3 regions of the Erwinia pyri genome follow, and region 1 is predicted to be linked to each of the others. Evidence: predicted binding sites of a transcription regulator. Region 1 holds the regulator's gene; each other region holds the start of a gene.
The links. The regulator Fur, encoded in region 1, represses iron uptake genes when iron is present. The targets are predictions, from matches to a motif close to ATAATAATGAGAACNACTATCAA.

Region 1 (3,283 bases):
GACGAGCTGAGCCCTGAGCAGATCCGTGAATATCGCGGCACCCTGACGGCGCCGGGGAAAAACAGTCCGTTCCGCGACCGTTCAGTGGAAGAGAACCTGGCGCTGTTTGACAAAATGCGCAACGGCGGCTTTGCTGAAGGCACCGCCTGCCTGCGTGCAAAGATCGATATGGCCTCCAGCTTTATCGTGATGCGCGATCCGGTTCTGTACCGTATTAAGTTTGCTGAGCATCATCAGACCGGCAGCAAGTGGTGCATCTATCCGATGTATGATTTCACCCACTGCATTTCCGATGCGCTGGAGGGGATCACCCACTCACTCTGTACGCTGGAGTTCCAGGATAACCGCCGTCTGTATGACTGGGTGCTGGACAACATCACCATTCCAACCCATCCGCGTCAGTACGAATTTTCTCGTCTGAATCTCGAATACGCCATCATGTCCAAGCGCAAGCTGAGCCTGCTGGTAACAGAGAAGATTGTGGAGGGATGGGACGATCCACGTATGCTGACCGTTTCCGGTCTGCGCCGTCGCGGCTACACGGCTGGTTCTATTCGCGAGTTCTGCCGCCGTATTGGCGTGACCAAACAGGACAACATCGTGGAGATGGCCTCGCTGGAGTCCTGTATTCGTGACGATCTGAACGAGAATGCCCCGCGCGCGATGGCGGTGATGGATCCGGTGAAGCTGGTGATTGAGAATCTGCCCGCTAATCACGAAGAGATCATCACCATGCCTAATCATCCGAACAAGCCGGAGATGGGAACGCGTGAAGTGCCGTTCAGCCGTGAGATTTATATCGATCGTGCTGACTTCCGCGAGGAAGCGAATAAGCAGTACAAGCGTCTGGTACTGGGGAAAGAGGTGCGCCTGCGTAACGCCTATGTGATCAAAGCGGAACGCGTGGCGAAGGATGAAGAGGGTAATATCACCTGCCTGTTCTGCACCTGCGATACAGAGACGTTGAGCAAAGATCCGGCCGATGGCCGTAAAGTGAAAGGCGTCATTCACTGGGTTTCTGCCGTTCATGCCTTACCGGCAGAGTTCCGCCTCTATGACCGTCTTTTCAGCGTGCCAAATCCGGGTGCGGCAGAAGATTTCCTGACCACTATCAACCCTGAATCTCTGGTTATTCGTCAGGGCTTTGTAGAGCCAGGCATGCAGCATGCGGAAGCCAGCAGCCCGTATCAGTTTGAGCGCGAAGGGTACTTCTGTGCTGACAGCCGATACTCCTCTGCCAGCAACCTGGTGTTTAACCGCACGGTTGGCCTGCGTGACACCTGGACAAAAGCGGGAGAGTAGCGCTTCCGGGTTTTCTGAAAGCAACGCAGCCTCAGGGCTGCGTTTTTTTTGCCATTCAGTATGGTGCAGAGGAGTGTTTCAGAGGGTAAACGCTTCAGCTGTGAAGGGATCACTCAGCGCATTTGTGTCGGCAGTTCTGCTCCTTCAGGCAAAAAAAAGCCGGTGATTTTCACCGGCTTTCTTCAGGAATGCAGATTATTTGTCGTGCAGCGTTTCATCTTCGCGGCAGTCGCCAGTAGAACAGTGACCATAAAGGTACAAGCTGTGGTTACTGAGCTTAATACCATGACGCGTGGCGATATCACGCTGGCGAGCCTCGATCGATTCATCTCTGAATTCGATCACTTTGCCGCAGTCCAGGCAGATAAGGTGGTCGTGATGATGCTGCTGAGTCAGTTCAAAAACGGATTTGCCGCCTTCGAAATTGTGGCGGGTAACGATCCCCGCATCATCAAACTGGTTCAGCACGCGGTAGACCGTTGCCAGACCAATTTCTTCGCCCATATCAATCAGGCGTTTGTACAAATCTTCCGCACTGACATGATGGCCTTCAGGTTCCTGAAGCACTTCCAGAATTTTCAGTCGGGGAAGCGTGACTTTCAGGCCGGCCTTCTTTAATGCGGTGTTATTGTCAGTCATGCGGATATTGTCCTGTTACTTTGCTTGTCACTGTGCGGCTGAAAAGCCCTGAACATCGGTCGACGCAAAACGCCTCATTATAGTACTCACGCTTCGAAATGAACACCTCGGGCGTTGCGAATCTGTAAAGGGAGGTAATGATGATGTCTTTACGTCCGGAAAGCTGGCGCTGGGTTTACATTTCGCTTTGCCGTGCCTTTAAGAAAAAGCCACGAAGTAAGCGGGGTGACCGATGGCGATATTCTACAGTTTTGCAGATGAAAGTTACAAAATTGTGCCTATTACTTCTATAGGAAAAGTCAGAGGCCTGATGTGAGTTACCTCCCACATCAGCCCCTTCTCCTTAAGCTTGCAGAATTTCCTGCAGCTGGAGCTCATCGTAAATTTGTTTCACCCATTTTTCAGTACGTTCGCGGGTCAGTTCCGGTTGACGATCTTCATCAATAGCCAGGCCCAGGAAATGCGTATCATCAGCAAGCCCTTTGGACGCTTCAAAATGATAACCTTCAGTTGGCCAGTGACCCACGATAACGGCGCCTTTCGGTTCGATGATATCGCGAATGGTGCCCATCGCGTCGCAGAAATACTCCGCGTAATCTTCCTGATCGCCACAGCCAAAAAGCGCAACCAGTTTGCCATTGAAATCGATCTCTTCCAGGGTAGGGAAGAAGTCATCCCAGTCGCACTGGGCTTCGCCGTAGTACCAGGTAGGGATACCCAGCAACAGGATATCAAAGGCTTCAAGGTCTTCTTTGCTGCTTTTAGCGATATCATGAACCTCAGCCACCTCGTTGCCGAGCTGCTTCTGGATCATTTTTGCAATATTTTCCGTATTGCCCGTATCGCTGCCAAAGAAAATGCCTACGAGTGCCATGCGCTTAATAACCTCTTGAAACTAAAATTTAGGGTAACGACTTTACTGCAGTTAACGGCAATGATAGCAGACAGCACAAGGGGGATAAATGAGTAATCCGCCTGCTTTTGTCGCTTTGTGCTTCAGCAGCAAGAGGTTGAAGAGCCGGTTCTGCCGCTTTTCAACGCTTCTGACTGGCTAACATCGCCATGACCATCTCTTCTATCAGTTCGCCGCGGCTGATATTTCGCTGCTCGGCAAGCTGGTTCAGGGCATCCACGGCGTCGCTGTTCATTTTCAGCTCCACACGCTTTAACCCGCGCACTTTATCCCGCTTGAGCTGATTGCGTTTATTGATACGCAGCTGCTCATCACGCGTCAGCGGATTTGTTTTTGGTCGCCCCGGACGACGGTCATCTGCGAACAGATCGATCGTGGTGCGGTCCGTGTTTTCTTTTGCCATAGAATCGTGATACTGAAAGGCTGGAG
Region 2 (3,283 bases), 950 kb from region 1:
GCTCTGCAGAGGATATATTGGCAAAGGAGCTGTAATAGGTGTTTTTCTGTTTGGTGTAGCTCAGCCCCATCATCAGCTCATGCTGACGGCCAAGCAGCTCAAACGGACCGCTGGCATAGGCATCAACAGCATTAACCTTGCGCTTGCCGGAGTTGTAACCCGTTCCCGCCACTACATCGTAATCCTGATAGCGGGAAACGCCCAAACCGGTGGTTTTATCGAAATAGCCATCAATGTACATCTGTTTACTGTTGATCAGCGTTTCGTTGTGGGTGCCGGTAAGGTTCGCCTGCCAGCCGTTATCGAAGCTCTGCTTCAGATTAGCAAAGACTTTATTATTCTGTTTGTCGTTGTAAGCCCAGTCCGGCGCGGTGTTAAAGCCGCGACGATAGTCTGTTTTGCTACCGTCGGTATACCAGCGGGGAGCGCCACCCCAGGCCGGGCGGTTGGCGTTGGTCTCCTGATATTCATACCCCACGGTCAGCGTGGTGGAGTCTGTCAGGTCAGCATCGACAACGCCATAGAGGAATTTTTTCTCTGCGCTGTAGCGCTCGACAAAGCTGTCGCCATCCTGATAACCGGCGACAATCCGGCCACGCACGTTGCCAGACTCACTCAGCGGTGCAGAAAGATCGGCAACATAGCGCTGTTTATTCCAGCTGCCGTAAGAAGCGGAAACATTACCGGCAAATTCACGGCTGTCGGCATGTTTGTGGATCATATTGATCGAAGCGGAAGGATTGCCGGTGCCGGTCATCAGCCCTGACGCGCCGCGAACCACCTCAATACGCTCAAACATCGCCGTATCAGACTGGGAGTCGCCCAGGTTCCAGCGTGTCTCGAACACGGTTGGAATGCCATCTACCATGTAGTTATCGATCAGAAAACCGCGTGAATAGTAGGTACGACGATCCATATCCGCTACCCCTTCCTGGATAGCGGTGGTGTTATACAGCACCTGGCCCAGCGACTGCAGCTGCTGGTCCTCCATCCGTTGCTTGCTGATAATGCTGACCGATTGCGGAATATCGCGCGCAATCATCGACATTTTTGTGCCAGCGCTGGTCACCGGCACGCTGTAATCGGTCGCCGCGCTGCCGGTTGCGCTCTCTGCGGTTGCTTCTACCGTCAGCGTCTGTTCGTTAGCAGCAGGTACTGCCGTCTGTTCGGCAGCAAAAGTATGGGGGACCTGCAGGGCGACCGCGACCAGCACAGCCAGCGCGGAATAACGGGGAGCGTGAGCATATCCAGCTTCATGGCTGAAGCCCTTTTCTCTGGTACGGCCTGGTGCAAAAAACATCGTACTACCTCAGAAGATTATTTTATTTTTATGCCACTGATTCGCTGGCAACCCAAATGCGAATGAGAACTATAATTTTTTTTATTTCTTCTGTAAAAGATTATCAGGGAACTTTTCAGGATTTTGTAAGGACGGGGGAAAGTGTTTCAGGACGGGGGGAATGGCTAAAAATTTTCAGGGTGTGAAGAAAACTCCCTTTGCGGCAGAGAAGATCGCCTCTGCCTTACTCTTTCAGGCATCCACTACTCAGTGATAGCTACTCTTTCTTTTTCCAGTTTGCCCACGGACTCTCTGCCGGAACCTCAGGCTCTGCGGCACGCGGTTCCTCCAGCGAAGCGAGATAAAGCTCTTCCACCTCTTTACGCGCCCAGGGCGTGCGGCGGAGAAATTTCAGGCTCGATTTAACGCTGGGATCGCTCTTAAAACAGTTGATATTGATACGCCTGGCCAACTCTTCCCAGCCATATTGGGCCTGCAATGCGTTGAGCAGTGCTTCCAGCGTCACCCCATGCAGAGGATCTTTCGAGGTATGGTTTGTCATAATGCTTTCCGGTAACAAGACTGATGGCCGACAAGATACCTGAATGCCCGGCAAAAGTGCAATCAGCAAGGCTATATGTGACGTTGTCACCTGAAACGTTGTTGTACTACGGCGTCCGAAGACGCCGTAGAGTCACCAGGGCTGTTTACCGCAGTGCGCCATCCGTCTCCTCAACAGGCATTTCACATTTCTCCATATCTACCGGAATGTTTTTGTAAGCCGGAATACCGCTTCGCGTGTCATAACTGTCGAGCGGGATCATGACGTTTGCCTCCGGGTAATAAGCCCCAAGTGAGCCAGGCGCCATGTCCAGCACCACAATCGTCAGCTTATCCATACGGCGATCGGTACGCTTACCTTCAGGATCAAGGGCGATGATATTCACCTTATCCCCCACGCGCAGCTCCCGTTTCTCCGCCTCTTCCGCATTCATAAACAGCACATCCCTGCGGCCCGTTACGCCGCGATAACGGTCGTTAAGTCCGTACAACGTGGTGTTGTACTGATCGTGGCTGCGCAGCGTGGTCAGCACCAGGTCATGACATTTCAGCGAACGGGGATCTTCGTTGATGCCCTCCATAATCTTAAACTGCGCAAGGCCAGAAGGGGTATTCCAGACGCGTTCGCTGGCGCCGTTATAGAGACGGAAACCGCCAGGCTGTTTAATACGCTCGTTGTAATCTTTAAAGGCCGGGAAAACCGCCTCAATACTGTCGCGGATAAAACTGTAATCGCGGATCATTTTATCCCAGTCCACGCGGGTATTCGGCAGCGTAGCTTTCGCCAGCCCGGCAACAATGGCCGGTTCTGATTTCAGCCAGGGTGAAGCAGGCTTCAGCGATCCGCGAGAAGCGTGAACCATCGACATTGAGTCTTCCACGGTAATGCTCTGCGCGCCGGAAGCCTGTATGTCCTCTTCAGTGCGGCCTATAACCGGAAGGATATAGTTATGCTTGCCCAGCAGCAGATGAGAGCGGTTGAGTTTGGTGGCCATATGGACGACCAGATCGAGCTTGCGCATGGCGGCGAAAGTCGCCTGAGGATCGGAAATCGCTTCAGCCAGGTTCCCACCCAGACAGAGCAAGGCTTTTGCCTGCCCGTCACGCATCGCCTGGATCGCCGCAACGGCACCGTGGCCATGCTCCTGTGGCGGTTTAAAGCCAAACACATTCTCAATGCTGTCCAGCAGCGACTGTGGCGGGATCTCCGTGATGCCAACGGTGCGATCGCCCTGCACGTTGGAGTGCCCACGCAGCGGACAGATACCGGCGCCAGGTTTCCCCATGTTGCCGCGCATCAGCAGTAAATTAGCAATCTGCTGCACATTCTGCGTGCCGTACTGGTGCTGGGTAATGCCCATACCGTAGCAGATAATGGTTTTTTCCGAGTCGGCATAAAGCCGGGCAATATGCAAGATATCCTGATAATCGAGTCCAGAGACT
Region 3 (3,283 bases), 510 kb from region 1:
CCGGTGAATTTAGGATCCTCCGCTTTCTTCTCGTAATCATCCTCACGAGCATCAATGCTGCCGTCCAGGTCTGAGAACAGCTCGGCGATCGGTTCGATGCGCTCGTAGTGGCGGCGGGTTGGCGCATAGAGCGCTTTCGCCTTCTCAATGTCCCCTGCTTTTACCGCATCCGTGAACGCTTTAGTGCTGGCGACCAGCTCCGCGACTTCTTTCGTGACGTAGGTTTTGTAGTCAGTAACAGGGCCGGCTAGCTGCAGGAGATCCGGCTTGCCGTCTGACGGGCCGCTGGCGCCTTTTACAATCAGCTTGCCTTTCGGGTTGCTCAGCAGGCCGCAGGTAAGCTCATACTCGCCCGCTTCCAGATTGGCCGTGAGTTTCTGAGTGAAGCCAGGCGCGATATTTTCACGCTCTTCCACCACCATTACCCCTTTCAGAATTTCCCACTCCAGCCCTTTCTGGCTGTTGTTCTGAATAATGAACTGAGTTTTACCGGCATTGACGGTGACCGTCATCGGGTCACACTGACGGTCATTAACGCTGATTTTAACCTGGGGAATATCTGCAGCCGCCGCAGAGCCAGCCATCAGAGTAACGAGTGCGGCCAGCGCGTGCTGGCGAAAACCTGGAGTCATAGTAAATATCCCTGTAAAAGTTAACGTGCCCGCAGTCAGGCACGGACAAAGGCTTAACGCGTGGTGTGCATTGCAGCAGCCTGAGAACGCACCGGCATAAAGAACAGCAGCAGCGCGGGAACTAAATAGATAAACCAGACCGCGACTTCGCTGACGCTTGGCGATTCCTGATAGCCCAGCATGCTCTCCAGCAGCGTACCAATCAGCGTGCTGGTTGAGAGGGTATTGCTGAGATCAAAAGCGATCGCCTGGAAATGATTCCACAATCCCGCCTCATGAAAAGCACGGATAGCGCCCGCCGCCAGTCCAGCGGCGACCAGCAGAATAAACAGGCTGGTCCACCTGAAGAAGGTAGCCAGATTCAGACGTACGCCGCCCCAATAGATCAGCATGCCCAGAACCACGGCAGTAGCCAGGCCGAGGATCGCCCCAATCGGCGGTGCGACGCCCACATCCTGCTGGAAAGCGGCAAGCAGGAAGAAGACGGACTCCAGCCCTTCACGCGCTACGGCCAGAAACACCATCACGATCAGCGCCCAGCCGCTGCTTTTTCCCTTCTGCAATGCATTATCCACTGCATCTTCCAGCTGAGCCTTGACGTTACGGGAGACTTTACGCATCCAGAACACCATGTAAGTCAGGATAAAAACGGCAATGACCGCCACGATCCCTTCAAACAGCTCCTGCTCTTTCTGCGGAAACTCACCGGTGGTTTCACTGATGAAATAGCCCACGCCCAGGCAGAGGGTAGCGGCAACAAACACGCCAACCCACATGGCACCAAACCACTCACTGCGCTGGGTCCGCTTCAGGTAACTGGCAATCAGGCTGACAATCAGCGCAGCTTCCAGCCCTTCACGTAACATGATGAGAAAGGGAACGAACATGTTCAGGACCTCAAAGAGTTAAGCCATTCAGCTACGGTAAAGAAACGTAAATCAAAACGATATCGATTATCATTATCGGCAAGAAAAACACAAGAGCAGATGCGACTATTTTCACATTCTGCGAGCAGGCGTGCGCTGGTTCCGGGAATAAAAAGGCGTGGTTCAGTCAGTACCAGAAAAGATTTGAGGATATGCCGGGCGAAATGGGTCATCGACCCGCAAAGCAGTAACCGGGCGACAGAGCGCCGCCCGGGCAAAAAACGCGATTAATCTGCGTTGTATTCCGCTTCAGCCGCGTCGAAACGCTGCTGTGCCGCAGCAGAAGGCTCACGGCCCATCAGGCTGACAATCACAATCGCCAGACTGGCAAACAGGAAGCCTGGGATGATTTCATACAGATCCAGCCAGCCGTACTGCTTCCAGATAAGCACGGTCGCCGCACCGACAATCATACCAATCAGCGCGCCGTTGCGGGTCATGCGCTTCCAGATCAGGGAGAAGAGCACAACCGGACCGAAAGCGGCACCAAAGCCTGCCCATGCATAGCTGACCAGGCCCAGCACGCGGTTATCCGGGTTGGCCGCCAGGGCAATGGCGATGACCGCCACCAGCAGCACCATCAGGCGCCCTACCCATACCAGCTCGCGCTGAGAGGCATTTTTACGCAGGAAGTTTTTATAGAGATCTTCCGTCAGCGCGCTGGAACAGACCAGCAGCTGGCAGCTAAGGGTTGACATCACCGCCGCCAGAATGGCTGACAGGAGGATCCCGGCAATCCACGGGTTGAACAGAATGCGGGCCAGCTCAATAAAGATACGCTCGCCGTTTTCCGAGACGCCGGACGCCTGATCCGGGTGGTTCTGGAAGTAGGCGATGCCAAAGAAGCCGACGCCGACGGCACCCAACAGGCAGAGGATCATCCAGGTCATACCGATGCGGCGGGCAGAGCGGATTGAGCGGTGTGAATCCGCCGCCATAAAGCGCGCCAGAATGTGCGGCTGCCCGAAATAGCCCAGTCCCCAGCCCAGCAGAGAGATAATCGCCACGAAGTTAAGGTTTTTAAGCATATCCATGTTTTCAATGCTTTTCGCCTGGATCACCTGCAGCGAGTCGCTGAGTCCGCCTACGGCAAAAATCACTATCACCGGCGTCAGGATCAGCGCAAAGAACATCAGCCCGGCCTGTACGGTATCGGTCCAGCTTACTGCCAGGAAGCCGCCAACGAAGGTATAGAGGATGGTTGCAGCAGCCCCGGCCCACAGCGCAGTTTCATAACTCATGCCGAAGGTGCTTTCAAACAGACGTGCGCCCGCCACGATGCCGGAAGCACAGTAGATAGTGAAGAACACCAGAATGACCAGCGCAGAGATGACGCGCAGCATTTTACTGTTATCTTCAAACCGACTGGAGAAGTAGTCTGGCAAAGTCAGCGCATTATCGTGGTGTTCTGTCTGCACGCGCAGGCGGCCCGCGACAATTTTCCAGTTAAGATAAGCACCGATGGTAAGGCCAACGGCGATCCAGCTTTCTGAAATCCCGGAGAGGAAGATAGCGCCCGGCAACCCCATCAGCAGCCAACCGCTCATATCGGAAGCGCCGGCAGAGAGCGCCGTCACCACGCTGCCCAGGCTGCGGCCACCCAGAATATAGTCATCAAAGTTTTTTGTAGACCGGTATGCAATTAAACCTATCAGCACCATGCCGAAGATATAGACGCAAAAGGTCACCATCATTGGTGTACTTACAGTCATTCAGGTTCTCCAC

Region 2: the regulator Fur is predicted to act here: its motif matches at 1,357-1,379, upstream of fhuE (ferric-rhodotorulic acid/ferric-coprogen receptor FhuE).
Region 3: the regulator Fur is predicted to act here: its motif matches at 1,570-1,592, upstream of efeU (iron uptake transporter permease EfeU).

The regions. Positions count from the first base shown of each region.
Region 1 covers NZ_CP132353.1:3,204,086-3,207,368, reverse strand. Annotated here, with positions in the region: gene glnS (glutamine--tRNA ligase) at 1-1,302, shown strand, start outside; gene fur (ferric iron uptake transcriptional regulator) at 1,498-1,941, opposite strand; gene fldA (flavodoxin FldA) at 2,285-2,815, opposite strand; gene ybfE (LexA regulated protein) at 2,976-3,257, opposite strand.
Region 2 covers NZ_CP132353.1:2,249,479-2,252,761, forward strand. Annotated here, with positions in the region: gene fhuE (ferric-rhodotorulic acid/ferric-coprogen receptor FhuE) at 1-1,300, opposite strand, end outside; gene Q3V30_RS10435 (VF530 family protein) at 1,557-1,841, opposite strand; gene Q3V30_RS10440 (FdhF/YdeP family oxidoreductase) at 1,987-3,283, opposite strand, start outside.
Region 3 covers NZ_CP132353.1:2,696,755-2,700,037, forward strand. Annotated here, with positions in the region: gene efeO (iron uptake system protein EfeO) at 1-632, opposite strand, end outside; gene efeU (iron uptake transporter permease EfeU) at 686-1,519, opposite strand; gene putP (sodium/proline symporter PutP) at 1,786-3,270, opposite strand.